DNA from 3 places in the Bacillus coreaensis genome. Region 2 is predicted to be linked to each of the others. Evidence: predicted binding sites of a transcription regulator. Region 2 holds the regulator's gene; each other region holds the start of a gene.

Region 1 (10,725 bases), on a different contig from region 2:
TTCCTAATTTCATAGCCTTAATGAGTAATGGAGAACACATATGTAAATCTCTTGGTCCAAAAATAGTTTTCTTTTGAAACACAAACTCATAGTTTCCTATCTGTGCCTCATGAATAAATTGAGTCATCTTCTCCTCAAAGTCTTCCATTCTACCCTTTTGATATAAAACGTACGATTGCCAAAAATAGGCGTACATTCGGACATAGTCATCATTACATTTTTTTGATAGTTCCTCTGCTTGGACAAAAAGCCGCTCGGACTCATCATACTTCTCATTATAGACCAAAGCAATTCCCATCGTTAACGTGATTAATGATGAAAGCCATACGTCCTTTACCCTTTCTGTTTCTCTTAACGCTGCATGCCCAGCCTCCAGTGCTCTCTCCAACTCTCCCTCCGTTCCATACAATAAACAAAGTCCCATTAATGGTTCTGCCTTCCCTCGATCGACCCTTATTTCTTCCATAATCGTTAAAGCAGTTTCGTAACATCTTTTCGCTAATGACAAATCATATTTTTCTAACTGTTGAACAGCATGACCCATACGGATCCACCCGCACGCTTCCGAAAAGGCGGATTGACTCGTTATTCCCTGCTGAATTCCATCTTGTGCGAGCTTTTTGGCTTCTTCTCCCATTCCCATAAACGCATGAACAAGGGAGAGTAGAAGTACGGTCTCACGGTGAGATTGCGGCAAATGAGATTTCTGTCCTTCCTCTGACATCTTCATTTCCTCCAGAAGTCTCTTCGCTTCTTTTAATCTCCCTGTGCGTAAAAACAATCTTGCTTCCACATGGCGGTCCACGTAATCCATGCTTAAGCTCTTCGCACGTTTAATCCATTTTTCTGCCTTTTGAGCCTGACCTGAGTTAATAAGGTTTTCAGCGAGCAAGGTGTAAAGTGAACCAACTTCGCTACTATTGTTACAATTGCTTTTCTCACGGTAGTCAATCGCTTCATAAAGCAATCTTTCCGCATGATGTGGCTGAATCGTATCTAATAAAATCTTCGCCTTTCCCTCTAGCGCTTTACTAATCTCAAAGTCATCTCCCTTCCTGCTTGCAAGGGTGTATGCTTTTTCATAGCAGGCTTCTGCTTCCATATAACCTGATCGATATCGAAGGACTTCACCTTGTAAAAACCATAGTCTAGGAAAAGGGTCTTTATGTTCAGCAGGTAACCTCTTTATTCTGTCGTATAAGCCTTCTAGCTTTCCATCCTCTAGCATGTGAGGGCCGAAATCATTTAAAAGGGAGGCAACTGCATCATAGTGGTTCATTTTTTCATAATGGATTAAAGCATACTCCCATTCTTTTCGACTCTCATAGTAGCGTGCACATTTTTCATGAATGGCCACATATGCCAATTGGTTATTCTGTTTCAGTTGTTCTTCAAGAAACTCTTTAAAAAGAGCATGGTAGCGATATTTTTCTAGTCCCATTTTTTGAATGAACAAGTTCTTTTCAACCAATGTGTCTAGCATTGTCTTCGTGCCACGGATCCCCAGGATGGTATTACAAAGCTCTTCGTCCATCTCCTCGAATACACTTGTTTGTTCAAGAAATTGCTGAATGAGAACCGATTGCTTAGCAAACACTTCTTGAACTAAATATTGAAAGAGTTCCTCTAGTGGGAGTTCCTGAATGGAAAGCAAATCTTCTGAATAGGCTCCCTCCTCCTTCACATGCGTAGCAAGAATTCCGATGGCTATCACCCAGCCTTCTGTAATCCGAACAATCTGATTTAACCTTTCTTCATCTAATTCAAGTCCGTAGCTATCTATTAGTAGCCATTCCATTTCTTCTCTTGTAAGAACGAGGTCCGTTTTATTAATTTCAAGCATCAATTGGCTAACTTTCATTTTCATTAACGACTTCCAAAGAGGTCTTGTTCTACTTGAGACGATTAGGTGTAGGTTTCCAGGAATATGGTCAAGCAATAGCTCGCACCAACGATTCACATTATAGGAGTGCTCCACCTGATGGTAATCATCTATAATCACAATAAATTCCTCTTTCATCTCTAACACTTCATTAACAAATAATGAGGTTAGTACATGAAGCTCTTCCTCTCTTACATAACGTCCCATAAGCTCTATATGTTTTGACAACTCTTTGCCAAAGGAAGGATGAATGGTTTGAATGGCTGCTATTACATACTGCAAGAAAGGGAAAATATCGTCATCAGCTGATGATGTGGTGTACCAACAAGCGGTGAGAGGACTTTCACTAATGTATTGTGCTAAAGCGGTACTTTTCCCGTAACCTGCACCAGAATGAATAATCGTTAAAGGTATTTTTGGTATCGCTTTCATTTTATTCGTGAGCTTTGCCCGCCGAATTAGCCCTTCCTTTACTGCAGGGGGAATTAGTTTTGTTTGTATAACAGGGGCAAACCTTTTCATCTTCATCCCTCCTTTTTATTGACTAACGGTCCTTTATTTTGATCTTTTCCGGCTCACTTACTCTCGTTTCAACACGATTGAGACGGGCCTCAATCCTTTTTCCTATAAACCAAAGCAAGACAATAACAAAACCTACGATTGCTGTACGGACAGGTTGAGTAATCAAGGAATGTATATCATATCCAACAAAGCTAATCGTAAAAATCATCACCATTTTCCCGGTCAAAACAGCTAGCATATATTGAGCAATACTTATTTTAGATAGACCAGCTACAATGTTCACAACAGCTGATGGTGTAAAAGGAAAGCATAAAAGTAAGAACAGTGGGCCAAATCCATGGTTCTCCACCCAAACCATTAGTTTTTGTACTTGAGGATGCTTTTTTAAAAAGTTTAATATTCTCTTTTGACCAAACTTCCTAACCAAGAGAAAAACAATTAATGCTCCACCAGATGCACCTATCCAAGAAAATAAAAATCCAAACCATAACCCAAATGCACTCGCATTTGCCATCACAAAAAGGAAAAGTGGTAAAAACGGAAGGAACGCTTCTAGTAATGGAAGTAATATTCCCGGCAGTGGGCCAAAGGAACGGTATTTTTCTATTAATTCCATAATATTTTCAAGAGTAAACCAAGCTTTGATTAATTCTACATCCATTACTTAATCTCCTCACGTAAATAAGCTGCATATTATTCTAACATGGTCCTTTTTTTCATATTGTACACCTCCTAATTGAAAAAGAGAATGGATTCGCCCATTTTATGACAAAAATACCCACAGGACTTGTTTCCCATGGGTAATTACTAGTTTATTGATTATATTCTTTAAACCATCCAAGAATATGGTTTAGTCTCTCGATTCTTAAATTGGGCTTCCCGCTTCTTGATAACTCATGATTCGATTCTGGGAAACGGACAAATTTCGTTTCTTTTTTACGATGCTTTAATGCAATGTATAACTGCTCAGCCTGTTCGATTGGACAACGATAATCCTTTTCACTATGTAGAATAAGGAGAGGTGTTTCAATCCTTTTTACATAGGCGAGTGGGGAATGCTTCCACAATGTATCAAAGTCCTCAAGCTCCGCTTTTATTTGCCATGTGTTAAAATAATACCCAATATCACTTACTCCGTAAAAGCTAATCCAGTTCGAAATCGAGCGCTGCGTCACTGCCGCCTTAAAGCGGTTCGTGTGTCCAACAATCCAGTTTGTCATAAAGCCACCATAACTCCCGCCGGTAACCCCCAATTTATTTTCATCAATATAGTCAAACTTTTTCAATGCATAATCGACCGCATCCATTAAATCTCCATAATCTCTTCCACCATAATCCCCGCGAACTGCATCAACAAATGACTGACCGTACCCGTGACTGCCTCTTGGATTAATAAATAAAACCGCATATCCAGCTGCAGCTAGCATTTGAAATTCATGAAAATACGTATTGGCATACATGGCGTGAGGTCCACCGTGAATTTCTAAAATACACGGATACTTTTCACCTTCATTGAATGAAGCAGGCTTCATGACCCAACCATGTAACTGCCAGTCATCTGTGGACGTAAATTCAATTTCTTCCACTTCCGCGAGGACGACGTCTTCAAGAAATTCTTTATTTACACTTGTCAATTGCTTTAGCTCTCCCGTTGGTACATCTAGCAAGTAAATGTCTCCTGGCTCCGTTGGTTTACTGATTGCAACGACTGCTCGATTCACTTGTCCACCCGTAGTTGCACCGTATACATGCTGCTTATCAAGCAATGCTGGATACAGCTCACCTTCTACGGAACCATAGTACAGAACTGTATTTCCATGATCGGTTGCCAAGAAATAAAAACTCGTACTGTTTTCCCCCCAAAGCAAGCCTGGAGTGACTACCCCTTGATGAAAATCTCCGATTGCGAAGTCTCCGACAAGCAGGTCTGTGCTTTCCGTTAAGCAAGATAATGTTTCTCCTTCAACATCATAAATCCAAAGCTTAGTCAAAGTTGCATTCTCAAATTCTCTTTCGTGACCAAACAGTCCGATATATTTTCCATCCGGGGAAAAGCTAGCACTGCCAAAATAACCTGTACCTTCTGTCACTCTTCTTAGCTCTTTTGTTTTTATATCTAATAAAAAGAAATCATTTATGAACGAAAAATCTGCATCTTCGCTTAAATCAGCTGATACTGCAAGTGTATTTCCATCTGGAGACCAGCTTTGTAAATGGATATCCATATCGCCTGAAGTAATCAGCTGTACTTCTCCACTTTCGACGTTCACAATCGCAACCTGTTTTACTTTTTCATCTAGGAATCCGGCTGCATCCGATTTATACTTCATCTTCTCTACTACTAACGGCTTCAAAAGTTTTGGATTTTCCCCGCTTTTCTCTTCTTTCTCACTAAGTTCTTCCCCAGGTTTTAACCCGGTAGTAAAAGCGATTTGTTTACCATCAGGTGACCAAACCGGATTGCTCACCCCATGAGCTATGTTTGTAAGCTGTCTCGCTTCCCCACCCTTTTTATGCAGTATGTATATCTGTCCCTTACCACTTCTCGTTGAAACAAACGCTATCTTCTCACCACACGGTGACCATCTTGGAGAAACATTTCGCTCCTTTCCAAAAGTCCATTGAACAGGTTCCGATTCTTCTTCGACATTCATGTAAAAAATATTGGATACATACTCATTTTTCTTTTCATCGATTGACGTTTGAATATACACAAGGTCTTGTCCATTGCTTGCTAGTTGCGGGTCTGCTACTGACTTTAGTAGATATAAATCTTCTGCCACTAACGTTCTTTTATTCACCCATATCATCTCCTTCATATTTACTTATGTATTTCGATAATAGAAATATTATTCCTTCTAAAAAACTTATTTTTTCTTTTTTCTTTTCGCAAACTAACGCACAACAACTTTCAAAAAAATCATTAAAGGTAACATCTTGCCTTTCCTTCGTGAATCGTATAAAATAAAAGGGAACAAATGTTCTTATTTTAGTCTGAAAGGTTCGATAATTATGACTAGAATTCCACCGGAAGAAAGAAATATGATTGAGCAGGCCATCTACTTACCAATGGTACTTACCGTTCTAAACCGTGACATTCAAAGTGTTAACACAAGTACGATTAAGTTAAAGGAACCATATCTTCATTTAATTGAAGAAACCATGAAGGTCGTCCAAAAGGAGCTTAGTGAGATTAAGCGCTATATGAGTAAAAATAAAATGAAAGTTTACCAGTCCAATCAAGACGAAGCATTTACGATGTTCACCTTTCTTTATAAAGGATATGAAGAGCATCATAATTATTTTAATCCAAGAATTCGAAACAAAGTCCAAGAACTGCTTGAGTATTATTTATTTAAGCGAGAAAAAAACAAAACAGAAGCATAAAGCTGCTCCTGTTCATGTTGCCTTAATGGCCGTAATTTCCGTAATCCAGTTGGTTTTCTGACGCCCTCATCTTTTTCCCAAAATTCACATACATGGTTCTTGTATCCTCTAGACGCTTTCCTAACTTGGATCGTACTAGCAGGGTTCTTGAGATTTGATTGTGAAAAGAGTTGTAGGAAATTGGAATATTCATGACTTCCTTGTTCGTGAACATGACCGTCGTCTCACTCTTATCACCCTTTTTATAATCGACGATATGCTCATGAGCAAGCCAAATACATTCCGAATTATCGGGGGAAGTGGTTGGAAAAAAACAGATGAAATTTGTAGGGGAAACAGGAATGGGGACCTTGTGTGTAATTCCAGTTAGCTGTCTAACTCCGTCCTTTCTACCTTCATAACTTGATCCAAAAAACTGACAGCTTTTTTTTATGATTTCAATGGGCTTAAAAGGGGAAAGGCAAGTATCTTCTGTTTCATATACCTTTGAATATGTTTTGCACCCATATGTAGTAGGCATAATCACCATCGTAAATGGGTTTATTTCGTACTCCTCTACCAGATTTCTTTGATGCTGCATTCTCATTCTTTCATCTCCTTATCACAATTTTGATTCACCTCCTATCATATCAGCTTGAATAAAAACAATATTAGATTTTGTGAAAAATTCGGAATTAGTTCACAATTGAAACTTAAACTTTCTAAATTTTTTAAAAATTCTGTTGATATTTTCTGTATTGTTAAATATAATATGAAAAAGACATCAGAGGTGATTTCAATGAAAGAAAAATCTTATACAGAGCTAATGAAATCCAGTGCCATGAACCGTAAAAAAGCGAAGGAATCATTTGTGTTAGATTTGTACGTTGAGATGCTGCTGTCAGAATCATTGTTAAAAGCGGAAAAAGAAAAACTAACAAAACGAATTGATCAAGCCATTGACGAAAGAAACAGACAAGAGTTTTTTAAGCTATCAAATGAATACAAGCTGTTGACGAAGAGATTCGGGACTTAAGAAAAAAATGGGGCTCCTTTTAAGGGCCCCATTTTCTTCTTATTGCTGATTTCTTTGCTCAAGTTCATATTCTTCAATTCTTGTAATACGCTCAAGCATGGTTGGATGACCATAACGGAAGATTTTTACAAGTAGAGGTGGATTTACCTGACTAAGCCCCGCTTTTGTTAGCTCTTGGAATGTTCCAATCGCTGCCTCCGAATTCTGTGTCATTTCAATTGCATATTTATCTGCACGCATCTCTTGGTATCGTGACACCGTATTTGAAAATGGACTTGATACATACATCAGCATCGATAACAGCAAAAGAAACAGTGGGAGCGATCCAATATCGTTAACTGCAGAAATTTTTAATGCCTCTCCCCATCTGCTCACAATCGCTCTCATTAACCTCGAGATGATATAAAGTCCTAGCAGGGAGAACACCAAATACCCAGCTATCCCAATATACAAATGCTTTTCCACATAATGGGCCATCTCATGAGCCATGATAAATAGAATTTGATCTTCGGTTAATCGATTAAGAGTCGTATCCCATAAAACAATTCTAGAATTTGATCCAATTCCTGTAACATACGCATTGAGGGCATTCGTCTTTTCGGCCATATTCACTTCGAATACATGCTCCGCAGGAATTCCAGCCGAGTCCGCTATATCAAGGATTTTAGCCTCAAGCTCCTTATTTTTAAGTGGATAGAAATCATTGTACAAAGGGTCAATCACTACAGGTTGTAAAAACATCATAAATAAAGTGAACGGTATGGAAATTAACCAGGCATAAAACCACCACTTCTTACCGCTCTTTCTCATCAGCCAATACAGCACAGTAACAATAAGAAACAAAGTACCGTAATTAATCCAAAAATCAATCAACTCATCCTTCATCCAAGAAGAAAAGGATTGGGTTGAAATATTATATTTCTTTGAGAGTGAATAGCTAACATAGCTCAGTGGAGTGGTAGCTATAAAGGCTGCCACTGACAACCAAATTAAATAAATTGCTTGCTGGAGAATCCGATATTTAGCGGATTGTTCCGACCAGCGCTTGAACGCCTTAGATAAACCAAACAATAGAATAAGCAAATAAAATAACCATTCAATTGGGGTCGAGATAAAAAACAAGAAATTACGAATTTTCGAGTATTCTTCTGATAACATTAACTCTCTTTCATTTAAAAAAGTAGCAGGATCTGCCTTCGTTCCCTGGTATTCAAACGGCAAGCTTGATTGTGAAAAATAAAATAAATACCAGTAAAAAAAGAGTACATATAAACAAAAGGCAAGCACACCGTACAAGCCAATTTTCTTAGCCAAAAAATATCTCCCCTTTCCACCTTGTCCAACCCTTTTGTACTTATTTTAGTTATAAAAATAGGATTTAGAACCAGTAATTACTATATCCCAAAAGATATTAAAAAAACTGTTCCTCCAGGAGAAACAGCTTAGAAAAAATAAGAATACACTGTAAGTACCGTGATTGAGCCAATAACGACTATTATTACATTAGCACCGAGAAAAGCAGCGATAAACGCGGCTGCAGCCCCTAGAACGCCATACCAAAGATCATCTTGAATAAATAGTATACCAGGGAATATTAGTGCCCCAAGTGTTGCATATGGTACGTTTTTCAGAATTCCTTGTAAAAATGAGGGTAATTCCTTTCCTTTAAAAAGCACGAACGGAAGCATTCTTGGAATATAAGTGACTAATCCCATTCCAATAATCATCCATAGAATCTCACTTTTCATGTACCTGCTCTCCCTCCCGTCCCCTTAGAGTTTGAACAACTTCCACTATAATAGCTGATAGCAAAGTGGAAGTGACAATGGACCAGCCTGTAGAGAGGACTTCTGTCATCGTAAATATCGTATTAAAACTCGCTGCTATTACCGCTAAAAAGACCACCTTCACGCTCTTTTTCATCGATGGCACCACAAGTCCGATAAACATCGCATAAAGAGCAACCGACATACTTTCTTGAAGAGTCTGTGGTAGAGAAGCACCAATAATATGACCTAAACCGGAGTTAATTACCCAACTCAAATATGAAACGGTAATGACTCCAAACAGAAATCCAGTCGAAACCTTGCCATCTTTTAATGCGGCAACAGAAAACGTCTCGTCTGTTATTCCAAATGAATAGAGCATTTTAAGTGAAGTTCCTTCCTTTTCTACCTTTTCATTTAAGGAAGCTGACATGAGAAAATGTCTGATGTTTACAATAAAAGTCGTTAATACAATCTCAAATACTCCTGTACCAAGTGTGAGCAAGCTAAGACAAATATATTGAGAAGCACCAGCGAATACAATGATACTCATTAGTACGGTTTCAGTAACCGTAAGCCCTGTTGTTTTAGCGAGTAACCCAAATGTTAACGCAATCGGAAAATAACCAATGCCAATTGATAATCCTGCCTGTATTCCCTTTCGAAACTCACTGTTACTTCTAACAGAAACTACTTCTTCCAAAAAAAATTCACCACCATGTTGTCTATCGACTATGAATCTTACAAAATACATAAAACTGGAAACTCAGGTATCGAATATTATACCTGTACAGATAATATCCATCAACACAAAAAAGAAAACACACAGAGAGTCTCTCTGATGTGTTCTCTATACAAGCACTGAACGGTCACTACTCATTTTAGAACCACGAATACGCTGGAATTCCTCTAGAAGCTTTTCGACAGTTAGCTTTGATTTTTCCTCTTCATTTGCTTCAAAAATGATTTGACCACTATCCATCATAATCAGTCGGTTGCCAAGATCAAGTGCCTGTTGCATATTATGAGTAACCATTAAAGTGGTTAAGTTCGTTTCATTTACAATATCTCTAGTTAAGTTTGTAATAAGTTCTGCTCGTGATGGATCAAGAGCAGCTGTATGCTCATCTAAGAGCAGGATTTTGGGATCTGTAAAGGTTGCCATCAATAAGGATAATGCTTGGCGTTCCCCTCCTGATAAAAGTCCCACCTTCGCCTGAAGACGATTTTCAAGTCCTAGATGAAGCGACTCTAATTTTTCGATAAAAAACTCACGGCGTTTTTTGGTTACTCCACGGCTCAATCCTCGTGCGGATGCTCTCGAAAAGGCAATGGCTAAATTTTCTTCGATTGTCATAGAAGGAGCTGTTCCTGCCATCGGATCCTGAAACACCCGACCAATGAGACGAGAACGTTTATGCTCTTTCATGGAAGTAACATCCTGGCCATCTACCTTCACCTGACCAATGTCGGGAAACATTTTTCCAGAAATAAGGTTCATAAGAGTTGATTTCCCAGCTCCGTTACTTCCAATCACAGTGACAAAGTCTCCCTTATTCAAAGACAAATTCACATGATTAATGGCAATCTTTTCATCCGGTGTGCCTTCATTGAACACTTTATAAATCTGATTTAGCTGCAGCAAGCTGTTCACCACTCTTCTCTAAGGAGTTAGTTTGTCTTAATGCTGATTCAAGCAGGCGTTTTTTCTTACGTTGTCTTTCTTTTTGCTGATTAACCAGCTTAGGAACAACAAGGGCAGAAACAACAATAATCGCAGTAATTAACTTCATATCTCCCGTTTCTAAAAACTCTACTCGTAACGCCAAAGTAACAATAATTCGATAGACAATCGCACCACCGATTACAGCGAAGGTCGCACGAACAATATTTTTCGCTCCAAAGATTGCTTCACCGATAATTACCGATGCCAATCCGATGATAATCATACCAATACCCATTCCAACATCACTGAATCCATTGTACTGAGCGACCAGTGCACCAGCAAAGGCAACGAGGGCATTTGATATACCTAAACCAATTACCTTTAATGTATCCGTGCTAGCAGAAAAGCTTCGAATCATCGTTTCATTGTCACCTGTCGCACGCAATGCAAGACCGATATCTGTCTTTAAAAATGCATCAATCAATCC
Region 2 (10,725 bases):
ATTAAAGGGTGCTGTATTTACCTCAGCTATGCTTGACAGATTAGGGATGAACACAAATCCAGCCTGGAATGCAGAACGGACAGATTTGATTCAATCGGTTCAATTTGATGACAAAGAGAAAATGATTGCCTTTTGCCAAGCGATTCAATTTGCTTCTCCTATTAATTCACATGTTACGGCATACCCAGCTTATATGCCTGGTTATGAAGATGATGTGATCATGGCTGCGGGAACATTTATACAAGGTGCAAGTATTGAATTAAGCGCCGATGGACCAATACGACCACCGTATGTTGCTTATGTACAGGGAGGACTAACCTATTCTCATGTGAAAATGGCTATACTGATCGCGTTGAACCGATTAGCTGAAAAACAACTAATTGATTTCAATTAAGTAGTAGGATTATATAGAGAGTTTTAATATTTCTCTTTTTCTACAAAAATTCCATGTTATATAAACTAACATTATGTTGACAGAAAAACTGACATTTCATATAATAAAAATATGAAAGAAAGAAATGGAGGGACAGCAAATGAGCGGAAGTGATATCCGTCGTTCCATGCCATTATTTCCAATTGGAATTGTGATGCAGCTTACAGAACTATCTGCAAGACAAATTCGATATTATGAAGAGCACCAATTGATCTCTCCGGCAAGAACTGAGGGAAACAGAAGAATGTTTTCTTTGAATGACATTGATCAGCTTTTAGAAATAAAAGATTTGATCGAGCAAGGTGTGAATCTTGCAGGAATTAAGCAAATTTTTTCTGTGAAAGAGCAACAGGTGCTATCAGAAGAAATAGTGAAGGAAGCAGAAAAAGCAAGACGTGATCTGTCCGATGATGAGTTACGTAAAATGTTGCGCTCAGAGCTTATGCATGCTGGCCGTTTTAATCGCTCGTCGTTGCGTCAAGGTGATATGTCACGCTTTTTCCATTAATAAAAAGAGATTTACTATTCAAGGGAGGAAACAAAATGGCTAAGTTTACAAGAGATGATATTACAAGAATGGCAGAAGAACAAAATGTTAAGTTTATTCGTCTGCAATTCACTGACATCTTAGGAACAATCAAAAACGTTGAGATTCCTATCAGTCAGCTTGAAAAAGCTTTAGACAACAAAATGATGTTTGACGGTTCTTCTATCGAAGGTTTCGTTCGTATCGAAGAGTCAGACATGTACTTATATCCAGACTTAGACACATGGGTAGTTTTCCCTTGGACAGCTGAAAAAGGTAAAGTGGCACGTTTAATCTGTGACATCTACAATCCAGATGGAACTCCATTCGCTGGTGACCCACGTAACAACTTAAGAAGAATTATTAAAGAAATGCAAGACTTAGGATTCTCAGATTTCAATCTTGGACCTGAGCCAGAATTCTTCTTATTCAAGCTTGACCAAGCTGGAGAGCCTACACTTGAATTAAACGACAACGGTGGATACTTTGACCTTGCTCCAACAGACCTTGGTGAAAATTGCCGTCGTGATATCGTGTTAGAGCTTGAAGAAATGGGCTTTGAAATTGAAGCATCTCACCATGAGGTAGCTCCAGGCCAACACGAAATCGACTTCAAATATGCTGATGCTTTAAGTGCTTGTGACCAAATCCAAACGTTCAAGCTTGTTGTTAAAACAATTGCACGTAAGCACGGTCTACATGCTACATTCATGCCGAAGCCATTATTCGGAGTAAATGGTTCTGGAATGCACTGTAACGTTTCTTTATTCAAAGAAGGCAAGAATGCATTCTTCGATCCAACTGGAAACTTAGAACTAAGTGACACTGCTCGTCAGTTCATCGCTGGTATCATTAAGCATGCTCCAAACTTTACAGCTGTAACAAACCCAACTGTAAACTCTTATAAGCGTTTAGTACCTGGTTACGAAGCACCTTGCTATGTTGCGTGGTCTGCTAGAAACCGTTCACCGCTAATCCGTATCCCTGCTTCTCGTGGAATTTCCACTCGTGTAGAAGTACGTAGCGTTGACCCAGCTGCTAATCCTTACTTAGCAATGGCTGTATTACTTGCTGCAGGACTTGACGGAGTGAAGAACTCTTTAACACCACCAGCTCCAGTTGACCGCAACATCTACGTTATGAACAAAGAAGAGCGTCAAGCTGTAGGTATCGAAGATCTACCAGCTACACTTGCTGCTGCTTTAGATAACTTAAAGTCAGACGAAACAATGGTTTACGCTCTTGGAGAGCATATCTTCGAACACTTCGTAGAAGCAAAAGAGATCGAGTGGGATATGTTCCGTACGCAAGTACATCCATGGGAAAGAGAACAATACATGTCAATGTATTAATCCGTTCATAGAAACCCTCAAACACTTTAATGTGTTTGAGGGTTTTTTGTATGTTGTTAATGGTGGGGGACGGTTATGAAACAAACTTGAAACGATTTAAGGTGCGTGAATAAAAATCTCAATTTTACCAAATAATACAACCAATTACAGTTATTTGAAGTTATATTACGGGGGAAAAATAATGAAGTTTCAAGATGGTCTCAAACAAGTGGGAAAAGGATCTGACTTAATTAAGGATGGAAATCTTCTAATTAAAGATGCGACCATAAAAGCCTTTTTTTTCACTTGGCAATGGTGGGTGGCTGTGTTAATGATCATTGTTCCATGGGTACTCTGGGCAATATTCCGTAAAAGGGAGAGCTCAGCACGATTGCTTTTTTCAGTATTTATCGTAATGATACTATCTACAACAATTGATGCGTTAGGAGTGGAATATGGAAGATGGGCTTATCCAGTAAAAGCCATTCCAATTCCAACAATAAGTTATTCGTTTCGTTATTCTCTTATGCCGGTCCTTATTTTGTTTTTCCTTCAATACAGGCCGAACGTTAATCCATTTATAAAGGGAATTATTCTAGCTGGTATCAGTACATACATTGGGATGCCATTAATGGCGTTGATGGATATGTATAAGAAAATAGATTGGGCTTATACCTATTCATTCTTTATCATCTTGTTCTTGTATCTTGTGGCTCATTGGTTTAGTCGAAGAAAGAGCTTTGAGCCATTGTGATAATAAGAAAAGCAAGCATCATTCGATGCTTGCTTTCACTAATTAATGAATATGACGATATACTCCAATAACTTTTCCGAGAATAGACACATTTCGTAGGATAATTGGTGCTAGGGATGAGTTCTCCGGCTGCAAACGAACATAGTCCTTTTCTTTGAAGAACCTCTTAACTGTCGCTTCATCTTCCTCAGTCATGGCAACAACGATATCACCGTTATTCGCTGTTTGCTGCTGCTTCACGATCACGTAATCACCATCAAGGATACCGGCCTCAATCATACTGTCTCCCATAACCTCAAGCATAAATACTTGTTCATCCGCAGGGGCAAGACGTTCTGGGAGAGGAAAATACTCTTCCACATTCTCGATTGCAGTTATAGGTATACCCGCAGTTACTTTTCCGACTACAGGAACGTTAACAATATTATATTTTGGTATATTACTTACTACCTCATCAAGATCCAGAATTTCAATTGCTCGTGGCTTTGTAGGGTCTCTGCGGATATACCCTTTACTTTCAAGTCTAGCTAAGTGGCCGTGTACGGTTGAACTTGATGCTAAACCAACAGCTTCGCCAATTTCACGAACGGAAGGCGGATAGCCCTTTTGTTTAACTTCTTCTTTTATATATTCTAGTATATCTACCTGACGTTTTGATAGTTTTGTCATACTTACCGCCCCTCATTGGTTAATCTTGACTTTATTATAGCATGTTCTACCAGTGCATACAAACATAAGTTCGAATAATCGTTGACACAAAACAAACGTTCGGTCTATAATGTAAATATATATACGAACATACATTCTAATAGAGGTGTTTTACATGAAAAATTTATGGAACAAATACTCATATGCTATTATTCTAGTTGTCTTATCTATCCTATCGTCTATTATTTTGGTAATTTCTAATGGTGAATCAGTTGAGGAAAAATATATGGCTGTAACAATTAATGAAGGGGAAACACTTTGGGATCTTTGTAAGGACTATGCAGATAAACATGCATTATCTGAAACAGAGTTTGTTTCCTGGGTGGAAGAAATCAATGATATTAATGGAAATGTATTATTAGTAGGTGATAAGATCTATATCCCTGTTGAATTAAACGATTCCACTGTTACTCAGCTAGCATCGAAATAGGAGGGATTATGAAGGCGATTATCTATTGTAGAGTTAGTACTGAAAAAGAATCACAGTACTCTTCTCTAAAAAGGCAGGAAGAAGAATTATTGAAGCTATCACAACAACACGGAATGGAAGTTGTTGAAGTGATAAAAGAACAGGCGAGTGGATATGACTTTGACAGAGAAGGTATTTTGCTCCTGCTGTCACGATTAAAGGAAGAGAAAGTAGATGCTGTTCTGATTCAGGATGAAACGAGACTTGGTAGAGGAAATGCCAAAATTGCTTTGCTTCATTGTATACTAAAGGATAACATCAAACTTTTCAGTGTATCACATAATGGTGAGTTACAATTGTCCGAATCGGATTCTATGGTATTGCAAATTGTAAGTATGGTAGAAGAATATCAGCGAAAGCTTCATAATAGTAAAATTAAAAGAGGAATGAACAGAGCTGTTCAAAACGGTTACAGACCAGAGAAAAATCTGAAAAACAAAGGTGTTCATGCCGGGAGAGAACGTATTGAAGTACCGATAACAGAGATTGTACGGTTACGAAACAATGATTTAACATTTTCTGAAATCGCTGCTACTTTAAGAGGGTTTGGTTATGATATTTCAAAAGCTACAGTAAATCGGAGATATCTTGAATACATAGAAGAGCTAAAGCATCAAAATAATATCTCACTAAATGCCAACAAGTCATAAAGATCGTTGGCATTTTTTGTTATTCGTACCTCTTTACGCTTCTTCCTTGTCAAAGACTATATCTTTTAGTAACATGATTTCTATTAGTAAAACTAAAAGAGAAGGAGCAAAGAGATGCTACCGAAGGAAAAAATGGCTAGAATCAATGAACTAGCAAAAAAAGCAAAAGCTGATGGATTAACAGAGACGGAAGCAAAGGAGCAGTCAAAGCTTCGTAGTGAATATTTACAAACATTTCGATCATCTATGCTAGGAACGCTCCAAGGTGTAAAAATTGTTGATCCTTTGGGTGATGATGTTACACCTGAAAAGCTTAAGAGATTAAAAAATAGTAAAAAACTACATTAATCCTCTAAATTTATTTACCAAAAAATGATAGAAAACACTGAAAATTAAAAAATATATGCTTTTTTTCTAAATTTATTAAGGCAATCTGTTGTATAAATAATAGAGCAGATATAATATTAAAAAGTGGGATTATTGAGATAAAGAATAGGAAGGGTTGAAAAAATGTTTGAACAAAAAGATGTACTAGCAATTAACGCAATACGTACTTTATCAATTGATGCAATTGAAAAAGCTAATTCTGGCCATCCAGGTATGCCGATGGGGGCTGCTCCAATGGCTTATACTCTGTGGTCACGCTTTATGAATCATAACCCTAAAAACCCAGAGTGGTTTAACCGTGATCGTTTTGTTTTATCTGCAGGGCATGGTTCTGCATTGTTGTATAGTCTTCTTCACTTATCAGGCTATGGCGTAACAATGGATGATCTTAAGAGTTTCCGTCAATGGGGAAGTAAAACTCCTGGTCACCCTGAATTTGGACATACCCCAGGTGTAGATGCAACGACTGGCCCACTAGGACAGGGGATTGCAATGGCAGTAGGTATGGCAATGGCTGAAAGACATTTAGCAGCCACTTATAATAAAGGCAACTACAATGTAGTAGATCATTATACATATAGTATTTGTGGTGACGGTGACTTGATGGAAGGTGTTTCAGCTGAAGCTGCTTCACTAGCAGGACACTTAAAACTTGGTCGCTTAGTTGTATTATACGATTCAAATGATATCTCTCTTGATGGTGACTTAGATCGTTCATTCTCTGAAAGTGTTGCAAAACGCTTTGAGTCATACGGATGGCAATATCTTCGTGTAGAGGATGGAAATAATCTTGAGGAAATTGCAAAAGCAATCGAAGAAGCTCAAGGTGATCAAAATCGTCCTACACTAATTGAAGTAAAAACAGTAATCGGATACGGTTCTCCAAACAAATCAGGTAAATCAGATGTTCATGGTGCCCCACTTGGAGCTAACGAATTAAAGTTAACAAAAGAAGCTTACCAATGGACATTTGAAGAAGATTTCCATGTTCCTTCAGATGTATACGACACATTCAACAAATACATTGTGGAAACTGGTGCAAAGAAAGAAAATGAGTGGAACGACCTGTTCGATTCTTATAAAAATGAGTATCCTGAGCTTGCTCAACAGTTAACATCTGCTATTAACGGGGAGCTTCCAGAAGGTTGGGACAAGGACCTTCCTGTTTATCCTGAAGGAAAAGCACTTGCTAGCCGTGCATCATCAGGTGAAGCACTAAATGCTATCGCTAAGAACACTCCTTCGTTTATCGGGGGCTCAGCTGACCTAGCTGGTTCTAATAAAACAATGATTAAAGGAGTAGGCGATTATACTCCTGAATCGTTTGAAGGTAAGAACATTTGGTTTGGAGTTCGTGAATTTGCGATGGGTGCTGCGTTAAATGGTATGGCTCTACATGGTGGAGTAAAGGTATTTGGAGGAACATTCTTTGTATTCTCTGACTATTTACGTCCAGCTATCAGATTAGCTGCATTAATGGGTCTTCCTGTAACATATGTGTTTACTCATGACTCAATTGCAGTAGGGGAAGATGGACCTACGCATGAGCCAGTAGAACAGCTTGCCGCATTACGTGCAATGCCAAACTTAGGTGTTATTCGTCCGGCAGATGGTAATGAAACTGCAGCAGCTTGGAAGCTTGCGCTTGAATCAACTGATCTTCCAACAGCTTTAGTTTTAACAAGACAAGACTTACCAACCATTAAAGACACGGATAAAAATGCGTACGAAGGCGTTAAGAAAGGTGCTTATGTCATTTCTCCAGCATCTAAAGAACAAGCAGATGTATTATTACTTGCTGCTGGGTCAGAAGTAGGTTTAGCTGTTGAAGCGCAAAAAGCACTTGATGCAGAAGGAATTTCAGCTTCAGTAGTAAGTATGCCTTCATGGGATCGCTTTGAAAAGCAATCTCGTGAATATAAGCAAAGTGTTATTCCTCCAACTGTTAAGAAGCGTTTAGCTATCGAAATGGGATCATCTCTAGGATGGCATCGTTATGCAGGAGATGAAGGGGAAGTATTAGGAATTGATACATTCGGTGCTTCTGCTCCTGGTGAAAAAATCATGGCAGAATACGGCTTTACAGTAGAAAATGTAGTTGCTAGAGTGAAGGCTCTATTATAAGTTTTAAAAGGTTGTTCTAATAAATAGAACAGCCTTTTTATTTTGTATCAAGACCTACGACTTTTTCCGACAAAAATAGTGGAAGTTTTTGACGACGAAAGACAAACGTTCTATTTCTACTTCTTTATAATAGAGAGAAATAACATTTGGTCAGACGAGGAGGAAACTTGGTGAGAACATATCAGTTGTATTTAATCGATGATGAATTTGCCTCTCATTATTTTGGTAGGGAAAAGATGTTCTTTGATCTGTTTGCTGAGTATAACGAATCCTTCGGTGAACTAAAAAATATATTAAAAAAACAAATTCAGTTTATTACGAAGCCACTATCCACACTTCGCCTTCAACAATATATTCTTCAACAACTAGGGAAAAATCAGGATTTTGAACACAACCAGGGGATATACTATATTCAAAATGGAAACGTAAGCTCTGCGAAGCTAGAGATATTTGAAAAGCATATTACTCTCCATGCATTTGGTAGCTATGATGCAGAGACACTTTTCTTCGAAGTTCTACGTAAAAGTGAGAGCTCTTTTTTGGCAATTGACCTTGTACATGAACGTTACGGGTGGCTTAGACCAATTAAGGAAAGAAAGTTGATTTAAAATAGGAGAAATTGCACAGCAAATATTGTATAATAGCATTTGGTTTAGTACACTGTATGATAGACAACATGAAGGAGGAAGTTTAGTATGTGGACGCATATTCTAGTAGGCGTACTTGCTTTAGCAGCAGGTGTTGCACTAGGTTTTTTCATTGCTCGCCGTTACATGATGAGCTACTTAAAGAAAAACCCACCAATTAATGAACAAATGCTAAAAATGATGATGATGCAAATGGGAATGAAACCATCTCAGAAGAAAATCAATCAAATGATGTCAGCAATGAACAAGCAAACGGGCAAGTAATTTGTCGCGGACAAGCCCTTGTACATAGGCTTATGGTTTGATTGACTCAATCCCGAATAAAGACCACCTTTTCTGCTCAAAAAACAGAAAAGGTGTTTTTTTATTCAGCTGAATCTTTTTCCTGTTTTTTTCGTCTTTTCCTTATCGGAGGTTCTTTATAAGTTAAGCTGTGGACTTCAGTCCTAATAATGTTCCTAAGAAATTGCTCTAAGAAAGGATAGACTCTACCTGTATAGTCTTCTAATGATTTACATTCATAATGAACAGGTAAGTAGACACTATATTTACAGGTAATCTCATAAGCTGGTCTGTTTTTTTGATCAGTTATTTCTTTATAGCTATGTATTTTAATGACATTATGGTTCTTTCGAATAGAAAAACGATGATTTAAATCGTATGTTAAAAACGTGACGTATCCAATTGCATTAACCACCTAATCACACTCACCCTGAAAATATTATCTTATTTATTATACAGGACAATCCGATTTCGTTCATCTCTATCCTAATTATTGATAAGTAATATGGGAAATGTCCATCCTATAGAGGAGGAGGTGGGAATATGGTACGCATTCATAACCCGGTCAAAGGAGATAAAAGTAAGCTAGGTGCAGATAACCAGATGCATGGTGGGACAATGGAAGAAGTCGACCAATTTTCAAATGCTATTTACCAGGCCGTTCATCCGGGTAAAGGCAATGAGGATAATAACAAAAGTAGTAAACAATAAAAACGCCATTATGGCGTTTTTTGTGTTATTCGACTTCCTAACTATCTTCCTTATTTTCACAACATTTGGTAAACTATTCTAGTTACAGGAATTGTTTTTAGGGTTGGGGGTTGTGGGGAATGAAAGTTTTTATTGATTTGATGTGGTTTTTCAAACAAGAGAAAAAAGCATATATTTCTGGGGTTCTACTGTTGTTAATTGTAGCGTTTTTGCAGCTTATTCCTCCAAAAGTGATTGGGCTTGTGGTCGATCATATTGAGCAAGGGTCCTTAACAGCGAAGATGTTAGGTACCTATGTGCTCGTACTAGTTGGGGCAGCTCTAATGATGTACATACTTAGGTATTATTGGAGAATTATGATTTTTGGTTCAGCGGTTAAGCTCTCCATGCAATTGAGAAATCGGTTGTTTCATCATTTTACTTCAATGTCACAATCCTTTTACCAAAGAAAAAGAACAGGAGATCTAATGGCACATGCGACCAATGATATTCAAGCGATACAACAGACGGCTGGTGTAGGGGTACTCACCTTTGTCGATTCCCTTTCTACAGGTGGCTTTGTAATACTTGCGATGGCTTTTACTATCAGCTGGAAGCTTACATTAATTAGCTTGATCCCGATGCCGTTTATGGCGATTTTAACAAGTTGGTACGGAACGTTACTACATAAGCGTTTTCACCTTGCACAGGAAGCCTTTTCATCGTTAAACGATAAAACACAGGAAAGTATCACAGGAATAAAAGTGATAAAAACCTTTGGTCAGGAAAAAGAAGATATAGAAGATTTTCGAAAGCAATCTAATGATGTAGTGGATAAGAATATTTCCGTTGCTCGGGTGGACTCCTTGTTTGATCCAACGATTTCTATTATTGTAGGAATTTCTTTCTTCCTTTCTCTCACATTTGGTGCAAGATATGTTATTAATGGTGAGTTAACGATTGGACAGTTGGTTTCTTTTACAACGTATTTAGGCTTATTGATTTGGCCAATGTTAGCTTTTGGTTGGTTGTTTAATATCGTTGAAAGAGGAAGAGCCTCTTATGATCGCGTGATCGCACTTCTAAATGAAAAAGCAGAAATTGTGGATGAAGAAGCAGCGTTAAATGCGACGCCAAGCGGAGATATTCAATATGAGATCCAGCACTTTACTTATCCGAACGAAGCAGAACCCGTCCTACAAGATATTCATTTTGAGTTGAAAAGGGGACAAACACTCGGAATTGTTGGGAAAACTGGTGCGGGGAAGACGACGTTATTAAAGTTATTGATCAGGGAATATGATGTCACCGATGGTCAAATTATATTTGGTGGTCAGCAGATTACACGATATAAAATTGACAAATTAAGAGAAGCAGGCGGCTATGTTCCACAGGATCATTTCCTATTTTCTGCTACGATTGGTGAAAATATCTCTTTCGCTAAGCCTTTATGCGAAAAAGAAGAAATCGAGGAGGCCGCGAAAATAGCTAATATTCATGAAGATATTACCCAGTTCACAGATGGGTATGATACGGTCGTCGGGGAAAGGGGCGTCTCGTTATCTGGGGGTCAAAAGCAGCGTATATCCATTGCTCGTGCTCTATTATTAAATCCAGAATTACTCATACTAGATGATTCTCTTTCAGCAGTCGATGCCAAAACCGAAGAGGCGATTTTAACATCGCTAAAAGAGAACCGTGAGGGGAAAACAACATTCATTACA
Region 3 (10,725 bases), on a different contig from region 2:
GCGACGGAGGAAAAAGGACCATCTCCTGCTTCTAATAGGGATTTTGCTGGCATATACGTTTGAACAGCTGCAGCAAGTAAGGCTCCAAAAATTAAGAACTTCGCCATATCAAAAAACTCATCGATGGAGTGGGTAAGCATCGAGAAGAAACGCTTGATAAAAGATTCTTTTTTTCTACCTACAGGGATGGTTTGCGTACTAACAAGTGCCTGCTTGAATTGATGACCTCTGAAGAAAAAGCTCACTAGAAACGCAACAAAAAGAGCAACTGCAAATCCAAGTCCCATTCTCCACCCCGCAATGGCCGCGTTATTTCCAAACGCCATATACGTGGATGCAATCACGATCGGGTTAATCAGTGGCCCTGTTAGCATAAAGCCAATGGCTGCATATAGAGGGACCCCTTTAGCTACAAGTCGTCTAACAATCGGTACAATTCCACATTCGCAGGCAGGGAATAATGCACCGACCACACAACTCATGATAATCGCCTTTGTCCTGCTTTGAGGAATCCACCGCTGAATATGTTCTTCTGTTACAAAGATTTGAATCACACCTGCAATCAGAACACCAATAAGCACAAAAGGAAAAGCTTCTATTAATATACTTAGAAAAATGGTATTAAGATTTAAAAATGAAGAGGGAAGAACGTCCCCAACGTCTAATTTTAATGGTAGTAAAAGAAAAGCAGCTGCTAATAAAATCAATCCAGCGATATCAATCAAGTTCGTTCGAACAATTCGATTCATATGTCCCTCCTATGTATTAATTAAACCGTAATAATTACGTTTTATATTCTACCTTAAACTATATGGGCTTGTACATGGGAATATGTCTCTCTTTTTTTAATAGCAAGTATGTGAAGGAATGAGAGGGTGCGGTGAGGAACATCACTGCGATAATGATGCATTTCACGCATAATTAACATATTAGACTTTTTTAACAAAAGAAGGAGGTTATCCATTGTATAGAAATATTATCTTAGCCACCGACGGATCGGATCATGCGAAAAGAGCCGCAGAAAACGCTATGCATATGGCAAAATGCACCCCAGGGTCATTAGTAGAGATTGTTATTGTTGTTGATGCTGATAAAGTGAAATCAGACGTGCTGAGCCATTGGAACTCAGCAGACTTGGATGGAAAACGTAAAGAACGAATAAGAGAGGTCGAAAAAATGGCCAGAACCCATGAAGTATCCTATAAGGTAACGATTCTCCAGGGTGACCCGGGCCCTGCGATAGTTGAATATGCAAACAATCATCATGCAGACATTATTGTGATTGGCAGCAGAGGATTAAGTGGCTTGCAGGAATTTGTTCTCGGAAGTGTGAGTCATAAAGTAGCCAAACGAGCAAACTGTCCGGTGCTAATTGTGAAATGAACACCAAGCATTTAAAAATGCTTGGTGTTTTTTTGTACCTATGACATATATCACAAAAAGAGATATCTGAATGCGATATGATTTTACTATCATTTGATAAAAGGGGCATCTCTATATGTTTAGGACCATTCGTGAAAACAAAAGATTACAAAGTGAATTAGACTTTTTCAAAGCTGAATATATGAAAGCAAAACACAAAAATCAGGAGATGGAGAACCGGATGGAGGATTTTTTACATAGCTTGTATGGGGATTTGTTGTCAACAGTGAACCAGCACGAGGTTGTGAATGGACAGCATCATGATCTAGCAGAACTCGTCGAAAAAATTAAAAAAAGGTTCGATAAAGTGGAAGAAATCAGTCAACACTCTAATCAAATTTCGACCAAGATGCTTGTGATGGGACAAACTTTGATAGATTCCACGGAGGAAATGGTGAGAGAGTCGAAGGAGGGTAGAGAGTCTGTTGGAAAAGTAGAAACAATGATCAAGAAGCTTGGGGAGCAATCGAGCTTAGCGGCAACCAGTATGAATCACCTTAATATACGTTCAAAAGAAATTGAGGACATTGTCAAGGTCATTCATGCCATTGCCGAACAAACCAATTTGCTTGCCTTGAATGCATCAATTGAGGTAGCACGAGCAGGAGAACATGGAAAAGGCTTTGCTGTGGTCGCAAGTGAGGTGAGACAACTTGCGGAAAGTACAGCCAAAAGCACCATGGACATCGACGGCCTCACGAGAAGTATTCAGCAGGAAATTAACAAAGCGCTCACTGAAACACAAACAAGTCTGACAGTTGTTAATGAAGGAATTGAGCTTAGTACGGGAACAACCGCGAAGATTGATCATATCCTTGAGGTGATTGAAACGGTGCAAACCGAAGTACAATCGGTTCTCCACACCATTCAAGAACAAAAATCGTTTAGTGGAGATATCATTGAAGAAATCTGTATGACAAAAGAAGTGTTCAATAAAGTAAATGACGCGATTTTACAACATATCGACGACGCTCACATTGTTGATCAGCGATTGGAAGAAGGAATTATGCAGATTAAGGGGATTGGTCAGGAAGAGTGAAAATGGCATGAAGCGGTCTTAGTCTTATGACTCGTGGAGCTAGTTTTACTTGTGCATCAGGTCATAAAAGGCATCTTATGACCTGATGTATTTCATCTTAATGGTCTGTCACGTCATAAAGTCATGTTTATGACATTAGGAGGTAATTTTTCAAGGGCAAGCAGGTCATAAAAAAATTGCCACTCACCCATTGACAATATCTCGAATTCATAATATTATTATCTCATATTCAAGATATTTGAATCGAAGATAAAAAGACAAGGGGGTGAGCATATGGATAAGATTTGTTCTAATGAACCTTTTCTGCTCCTCATGCAAACAACAAAGGCGATTCAAGAATGTATAAAGTCCAATGTAACAAAACATGATCTAAGCGTGACAGAGTTTTCGGTTCTTGAAGTTCTTTATCATAAGGGGACGCAGACGATTCATCAAGTGGGGAGCAGCATTCTTGTGGCTAGCGGATCGATGACGTATGTAGTTGATAAGCTGGTACAAAAGGGTTTTTTAGAGCGGAATATTTGTCCAGGAGATCGGCGAGCCATTCATATTTCTTTGTCGGATAAAGGGAGAATAGTAATGGATACCCTTATTCCGGAGCATCAAGTACTGATTGATTCCATGTTTGCTTCATTAGATCATCAAGAGGTAAACAGTTTAATAGATGTACTAAGAAAAACGAAGAAGAAAGTAGAAGAGCTATCAAATTAACAAAGCTGTTTTCGTAAAGATTGTTGTTTTTGGAAAAATCCCAAATGCCGGATTTTTCCCCGTGTAACACTGTGTTTATTGGTCTATTGGGAGAGTAGCTCTTTTCTAAGGATGAAAAAATTCTGATTGGCTGTTGAAACATATAGTTAAAATCCTAAAAAGTGTGTTTATAGCAACAATGTTTAGAAAAGAGCCTTAATAAACAACTAGGAGGAATTACAAGATGTTAGATTTAGGATTATTATTGATTCGTGTCGTTATCGGTTTATTATTCATAGGTCATGGTGCACAGAAATTGTTTGGTTGGTTCGGTGGTTACGGACTAAAAGGGACCGGTGGCTGGATGGAGTCGCTTGGATTAAAGCCAGGTGTAACAATGGCTCTTCTTGCTGGTTTAGCAGAGTTGGTGGGTGGCTTATTCTTTGCTGTGGGATTCTTAACTCCACTTGCAGGTCTACTTATTGCTGCAACTATGGTTATGTCCATTGTAAAAGTTCACGGTGCCAATGGGTTATGGTCAACAGCAAATGGATATGAATACAACTTAACGTTATTAGTTATCGCTATTGGTGTTGCATTAACAGGTCCTGGAGCTTACGCAATCGACGCATTTATTTTCTAAATTATCTCGATTTTGAGAATCATGAAACTAGACGAAGACTCACCTTCAAATCAGGTGGGTCTTTCATTCGTTGATCGAATAAATAATCCCTTTTCCCTGCGAAAATAGTAGGATATTACTGTCGAATCATGGTAAAATGGAGTCCACAGTAGGTCGAAAAAGGGCAGTCTACTGAATTTTGCTCTGGGATGAGGGGTTACTTTGCTTGGGTCTGCCACATTTTATGTGTTCAATTTAAGCGATGTGTTGATTGCTATCTTCATTTCGATAATATGCTGTACACTTGGGGCAGAATTTTGTCGTCGGTTGAAGCTAGAAAATTATACGTTTATGAGAAGAGCAATATACTCGTTAATGCTTGGCTTTACTTTTTGGTTAGCGTTGTTATTGGTTTGTTTGGCAATGGAATTACCTTACTCTACAGGAAATATCAATTTATACTTTCAATTAAGTTTTTATTTTTGCTTTATCGGATCTTATATTGCTCTTGGGGTAACGAAACAGAGACTAAATAGTTCGATTCAGTATATATTTGCAGGATTGTTCGTTACGGTTTGTATTTTAGGTACACTTAGTCTTGGTTTTTATCTTCTATACTCGGATCATCTAGATATTAAGCCGATGCTAGGGACCATGACTGTATTTTTAACATTAGCAACGATGTTTTCCTTGCTTCGCTTTCTTATTCAAATAACGAATTCGGATATCTATCAATTCCTGTCTCGTTGGAAACTTGTTGGTAGTATTCTTGGCGGAGCTGCTTTTGCAGGAGTTCCTTTTATGGTTGTTGTATCTATGCTGAATCTTGAAGAAATTGGTGTGGGGAATACAAATCCATTGGTTATGCTTTTGCCTTTTACATATAGTGTCATTACGAATCTTGCTTTCATGCTAGTTCCTGACCTGTTTGGTGAACGTTTATTGATGCGTAACATTCAATCGTATTTATCACTATTTAATCATAATCCTGATGCCGTATTTGCCGTAAACTTGTCAGGCAACATTATGCATGCGAATAAGGAAGCCTTTAAACTTACAGGCTATGATCAAAAAGCGATTAAGGGATTGCATTTCAAGGAGCTATTAATCTGCGACGAAGAGGAATTCAATCACTATCTTCAAAGCTTCCTTCAAGAAGATATTCAATCGGTTGAAGTAAAACTTCGACATCGAGATGGCTTTTTTATTGATGTTAGAATTACACCTGTTCGAATCATTGTGAAAGAAGAACTGATCGGGGTATATGGAATTGTCCGAGATATTACAGAGAAGACGCATGCCGAGGAGACGATTCGTTACCTTGCTTATCACGATGATTTAACCAATTTACCGAATAAACGGAAGCTTGAAAAAGTGGCAGCAGAGGCGATTGATGAAAATAAACCTTTTTATCTTTTTTATATTGATTTTGATCGTTTTAAACGGATTAATGATACCTTTGGTCATTTTTTCGGTGATAAAATTCTTCAAGAAACCGGGAAAAAGCTTGAGGAGCTCATGCCTGAAAATTGTACGATTGCAAGGCTTGGGGGAGATGAGTTTGCTGCGTTACTACCTCATCCAGCAGACTATGATGAGGTTGCTCAAATGATTATTGAAGGTTTTCGAACCCCCATCGTACTCGATGGCTTTGACTTTTTACTTACAGCGAGTATCGGTGTGGCTTATTTTCCAAAAGATGGAGAAATGATTTTAGAATTATTGAAGGCGGCAGATCTTGCGATGTATCGTGCGAAAAATGAAGGATCCAATCGATATGTTGTGTATGAGGCGACGATGAAGGAACAATCACTTAATAAAATAAAGATAGAAAGTGATCTTCGAAGAGATATTGCGAATCGCAAGTTAACGGTTTATTATCAACCGAAATATGATACGGGTTCAAATCTATTGGTGGGATCCGAGGCACTCATTCGTTGGGAACATGAAGAGAACGGATTTATTCCTCCAAGTAAGTTTATTCCTATCGCCGAAGAAAGTAACTTAATTATTGATCTTGAGAGATTTGTAATTACGGAAGTATTCGAAACGATTGGGGAGTGGAAACGGAAAGGCATGCCGGTGCCTAGAACTTCTATTAATATTTCCGTCATTCATTTTTACCAAGAAGACTTTGTCGATTTTATCATAAAAAACTTAGCCTCCTATGAGATCGATGGCAGTGATATTGAGATTGAAATTACGGAAAGTGTTATTATGCGTGGAGAGGAGCGAGTCAATCGAAACCTGCTTGCCCTTAGAGAAGTCGGGGTTGAGATAAGTGTCGATGACTTTGGAACAGGGTATAGCTCCTTAAGTTATTTGCAAAAGTTATCTGTCGATCGTTTGAAAATTGACCAGTCCTTTATCGCTGATTATGAGAGCAATAAAGAAATTATATCTGCCATCATTTCGATGTCTCACAACCTAAATCTGAAGGTCATTGCAGAAGGTGTGGAAACGTCGAATCAAATCGGTTTCCTGCAAAACATGAATTGCTTCGAGGTGCAAGGTTATTTCTACTCCCCTCCAGTCAAGCGTTCTAATTATGAAGATATTTTATCTAAATACGGTAATGCTAGTTAAAAATGCCTCATTTAGAGGCATTCGGACTGTCGACAAAGGTAGTGAGAAGTTCTTCTCGCTGCCTTTTGTCATTTTTTTGTTCGGGATTGGTGGGAAAAGGGCTGATTTCCGCTCCGGGCGCTTGCTTTCCGGGGGGCGGGCAGTGAGCCTCCTCGTCGCTGACACTCCTGTGGGGTCTCACTTGTCCCGCTGATCCCCCAGGAGTCAAGCATCTTGCTCTGAATGTCTCATTTAGAGGCATTTTTATTCGTTTTGATTTCTCATTCTTTCTTGTGCAAGTCGGACCATTTCTTTGACCATGCTTCCACCGATTTGGCCACCGATCTTGCCTGCTTGATGGGAGGTAAGATTTCCGTTATTGCCTTTACTCAGTGGAATATGCATATCCGCTGCCACTTCGTATTTTACCTGGTCCGGGTTATCGTTAGGCACCATATACCCTCTCTGTTTCATCACATCTGCTTTTAACGAATCTAATGCCTCTCTAGCCTCTGGGATTAATGGACGTCTTTTTCTAGCCATATTCGTTATGCTCCTTTTACTTTTTTCTTAGTATGCACTTTCCATACGTGAAATACTTGTGCAACCGGAGTTGACCATATATTCTAGAACTATAAGTGGTAACAAAGAGGGGTTGAACGAGATGAAGTATGTATTGGGTCTTTTTATTCCTGGTGCTCTCGTTATTTTTTTCACAAGAGTTACATACAGCCATGTGATTGGTTTATTGCTTACAGTTGCACTAATAGCTGCATCGGTTTATAAGGGTTATACTGATTCCTTATCGCTCATTATTGTAGATGCATTGTCTTTAACGGTTGGGTTTGCGTATTCGAAAATGGTTCGAGAGAGGGCAAAAAAACGATCGTAGGTAGAAGCTTGTCGATAAAATTTTCGACAAGTTTTTTTATGCCATTTTCACTTACAGAGGGTGTTTGAATCATTTCAATCAAACGTTTGATTGACCTTTTTTCGACTGAGACTGACAGACTTCATCGTAAAAACGAAAAACATCGAATATTTGTTCGTATATTGTTGGTTTGTTTTCCCTTATTTGTGGTAGAATGATTAATATGAAAATATAGGATATTTACTCAGCCAGGTCCGTCGCAGCTAGTTACTATAGATGAAATTCTAATGGATACTTTTAATAGGAGGAGTACTTGTGAAGGACCAATTTGAATTAGTCTCTAAATACTCACCACAAGGAGATCAGCCTGCAGCCATTCAAAGGATTGCTGATGGAATACATAATGGTGAAAAACGTCAAACGTTGCTTGGAGCAACAGGGACTGGTAAAACATTTACGATCTCCAATGTGATTAAAGAAGTGAATAAGCCGACACTTGTGATCGCTCATAATAAAACACTTGCTGGCCAGCTTTATAGTGAGTTTAAGGAGTTTTTTCCGAATAACGCGGTCGAGTATTTTGTTAGCTATTACGATTATTATCAGCCAGAAGCGTATGTTCCTTCAACAGATACGTTTATCGAAAAAGATGCTAGTATCAATGACGAAATTGATAAGCTTCGTCACTCGGCTACATCCTCTTTGTTTGAAAGAAAAGATGTTATTATCATTGCGAGTGTTTCTTGCATTTACGGTCTAGGTTCTCCTGAGGAATATCGAGATCTTGTGCTCTCACTAAGAACGGGAATGGAAATTGAGCGAAATCAGCTCTTGCATCGCTTAGTGGATATTCAATATGAAAGAAACGATATTAACTTTCAGCGTGGAACATTTCGTGTTCGTGGCGATGTGGTCGAGATTTTCCCGGCTTCACGGGATGAGCATTGCTTGCGTGTAGAGCTATTTGGTGATGAAATTGATCGAATTCGAGAGGTTGATGCATTAACAGGGGAGATTCTTGGAGAAAGAGAACATGTTGCCATTTTCCCAGCTTCCCACTTCGTTACACGTGAAGAAAAACTCCTTGTTGCCATTGAAAATATTGAGAAGGAACTCGAAGAACGCCTAGCGGACATGCGTGAAAACGGAAAGCTTCTTGAGGCACAGCGATTAGAGCAACGTACACGTTATGACTTAGAAATGATGCGGGAAATGGGCTTCTGTTCGGGAATTGAAAACTACTCCCGACATTTAACTCTAAGACCACCTGGGTCAACACCATATACATTGATCGATTATTTTCCAGAAGACTTCTTAATTGTCATTGACGAGTCGCATGTGACGCTTCCGCAAATTCGTGGAATGTATAACGGCGACCAAGCGCGTAAGCAGGTTCTCGTGGATCATGGCTTCCGTCTGCCTTCAGCGATGGATAACCGACCTTTAACGTTTACAGAATTTGAGGAGAAGATCAATCAAATTGTGTTTGTTTCGGCAACACCGGGACCTTATGAGCTCGAGCACACGCCAGAAATGGTTCAACAAATCATTCGTCCAACAGGATTGCTTGATCCAACGATTGATGTTCGTCCGATTGAAGGGCAAATTGATGACCTTATCGGTGAGATTCATGAGCGGATTAAGAGGAATGAACGCGTTCTTGTCACAACGTTAACAAAAAAGATGTCCGAGGATTTAACAGATTACTTGAAAGAAATCGGTATCAAGGTACAATATCTACACTCTGAGGTAAAAACGCTCGAAAGAATTGAAATCATCCGAGAGCTAAGACTTGGAAAATATGATGTTCTTATAGGAATTAACTTGTTAAGGGAAGGTATAGATATTCCTGAGGTTTCGTTAGTAGCCATTTTGGATGCGGACAAAGAAGGCTTCCTTCGTTCAGAACGTTCGTTGATCCAAACCATAGGTCGTGCGGCGCGTAATTCCCGCGGTCATGTGGTGATGTATGCCGATCGAATGACAAACTCAATGGAGCTTGCGATTTCAGAAACGAAACGTCGTCGCGCCATTCAAGAAGAGTACAATGAAAAGCATGGAATCACACCGATGACAATCCAAAAAGATATAAGAGATGCCATTCGTGCAACACATGCGGCTGAGAATGAAGCAGAGTACAAGACAACAGAAAAGCTTACAAAGCTTACGAAAAAAGAGCGTGATAAGCTAATTGAGGATATGGAGAAGGAAATGAAAGAAGCAGCAAAGGCGCTCAACTTCGAGAGAGCAGCAGAGCTTCGTGATTTAATATTAGAGTTGAAAGCGGAAGGATGACGAATCAATGGCAATGGAAAAGCTCATAGTTAAAGGGGCTAGAGCTCATAATTTAAAGGATATCGATGTGACCATTCCGCGAGATAAGCTCGTTGTACTAACAGGACTTTCAGGCTCGGGGAAATCCTCTCTTGCATTTGATACGATATATGCTGAGGGGCAGAGACGCTATGTGGAATCGTTATCTGCGTACGCAAGGCAGTTTTTAGGGCAAATGGATAAACCGGATGTGGATATGATTGAAGGACTTTCACCGGCTATTTCAATTGATCAGAAAACAACGAGTCGTAATCCTCGTTCGACCGTCGGAACGGTTACGGAGATTTATGATTATTTACGATTATTATATGCAAGAGTGGGTCGCCCGACCTGTCCGAATCACGGGATTGAAATTAGCTCCCAAACGATCGAGCAAATGGTCGACCGAATTATGGAGTATCCTGAACGAACAAAGCTCCAAGTACTTGCACCGATTATTGCTGGACGCAAAGGGACACATGTGAAGGTTTTTGAAGATATTAAAAAGCAAGGCTTTGTTCGTGTTCGTGTGGACGGAGAAATGCTTGATCTTTCAGACGAAATTGAGCTGGAGAAAAACAAGAAACATACGATCGAAGTGGTTGTTGACCGAATTGTCGTTAAGGAGGGAGTCACTGCCCGTCTCGCTGATTCGCTTGAAACCGCTCTTGGTCTTGGGGAAGGAAAAGTAATTATTGATGTGATCGGCGAAGAGGAATTGCTTTTCAGCGAACACCATGCCTGTCCATTATGTGGCTTCTCGATCACGGAGCTTGAACCTCGTATGTTCTCGTTTAACAGTCCGTTCGGTGCCTGTCCTGACTGTGATGGATTAGGGTCAAAGCTCGAAGTGGATGTAGATCTTGTTGTTCCGAATAAAGAGTTATCCCTAAAACAGCATGCCATCGCACCGTGGGAGCCAACAAGCTCTCAATACTATCCACAGCTATTAGAAGCAGTGTGTAACCACTTTGGAATTGATATGGATATTCCTGTGCAGGATCTTCCAAAACATTTGTTTGACAAAGTGCTATTTGGATCAAAAGAAGACGATATTTACTTCCGGTACGAAAATGACTTCGGACAAATTCGTGAAGGCTATATCCAATTCGAAGGTGTCATTCGAAATGTGGAGCGACGTTACAAGGAGACTAGCTCTGATTATATTCGTGAGCAAATGGAAAAGTACATGGCTCAGCATCA

The links. Region 2 encodes LexA, which represses DNA repair genes until DNA is damaged. Its sites were predicted from a motif close to CGAACATATGTTCG; they were not measured.
Region 1: ACQ5H4_RS19220 (YhjD family protein) is a predicted target of LexA. The motif match lies at 5,376-5,389, and genes of this name have one in related genera.
Region 3: uvrB (excinuclease ABC subunit UvrB) is a predicted target of LexA. The motif match lies at 7,374-7,387, and genes of this name have one in related genera.

The regions. Positions count from the first base shown of each region.
Region 1 covers NZ_JBOCCY010000016.1:77,174-87,898, reverse strand. The annotation lists gene ACQ5H4_RS19235 (AfsR/SARP family transcriptional regulator) at 1-2,404, opposite strand, end outside; gene ACQ5H4_RS19230 (TVP38/TMEM64 family protein) at 2,427-3,065, opposite strand; gene ACQ5H4_RS19225 (S9 family peptidase) at 3,217-5,214, opposite strand; gene ACQ5H4_RS19220 (YhjD family protein) at 5,417-5,791, shown strand; gene ACQ5H4_RS19215 (competence protein ComK) at 5,814-6,377, opposite strand; gene ACQ5H4_RS19210 (IDEAL domain-containing protein) at 6,570-6,806, shown strand; gene ACQ5H4_RS19205 (M48 family metallopeptidase) at 6,846-8,120, opposite strand; gene ACQ5H4_RS19200 (AzlD domain-containing protein) at 8,249-8,554, opposite strand; gene ACQ5H4_RS19195 (AzlC family ABC transporter permease) at 8,544-9,275, opposite strand; gene ACQ5H4_RS19190 (ABC transporter ATP-binding protein) at 9,423-10,217, opposite strand; gene ACQ5H4_RS19185 (ABC transporter permease) at 10,192-10,725, opposite strand, start outside.
Region 2 covers NZ_JBOCCY010000002.1:489,433-500,157, forward strand. The annotation lists gene ACQ5H4_RS05620 (methionine gamma-lyase family protein) at 1-394, shown strand, start outside; gene ACQ5H4_RS05625 (MerR family transcriptional regulator) at 534-941, shown strand; gene glnA (type I glutamate--ammonia ligase) at 977-2,311, shown strand; gene ACQ5H4_RS05635 (CBO0543 family protein) at 2,493-3,044, shown strand; gene lexA (transcriptional repressor LexA) at 3,087-3,713, opposite strand; gene yneA (cell division suppressor protein YneA) at 3,868-4,182, shown strand; gene ACQ5H4_RS05650 (YneB family resolvase-like protein) at 4,191-4,871, shown strand; gene ACQ5H4_RS05655 (DUF896 domain-containing protein) at 4,986-5,219, shown strand; gene tkt (transketolase) at 5,382-7,382, shown strand; gene sirA (sporulation inhibitor of replication protein SirA) at 7,553-7,990, shown strand; gene ACQ5H4_RS05670 (YneF family protein) at 8,078-8,293, shown strand; gene ACQ5H4_RS05675 (hypothetical protein) at 8,855-9,022, shown strand; gene ACQ5H4_RS05680 (ABC transporter transmembrane domain-containing protein) at 9,142-10,725, shown strand, end outside.
Region 3 covers NZ_JBOCCY010000008.1:115,122-125,846, forward strand. The annotation lists gene ACQ5H4_RS14270 (permease) at 1-749, opposite strand, end outside; gene ACQ5H4_RS14275 (universal stress protein) at 964-1,383, shown strand; partial or broken gene ACQ5H4_RS14280 (methyl-accepting chemotaxis protein) at 1,919-2,461, shown strand; gene ACQ5H4_RS14285 (MarR family winged helix-turn-helix transcriptional regulator) at 2,735-3,172, shown strand; gene ACQ5H4_RS14290 (DoxX family protein) at 3,396-3,794, shown strand; gene ACQ5H4_RS14295 (EAL domain-containing protein) at 3,996-6,359, shown strand; gene ACQ5H4_RS14300 (alpha/beta-type small acid-soluble spore protein) at 6,603-6,881, opposite strand; gene ACQ5H4_RS14305 (CsbA family protein) at 7,003-7,230, shown strand; gene uvrB (excinuclease ABC subunit UvrB) at 7,525-9,504, shown strand; gene uvrA (excinuclease ABC subunit UvrA) at 9,512-10,725, shown strand, end outside.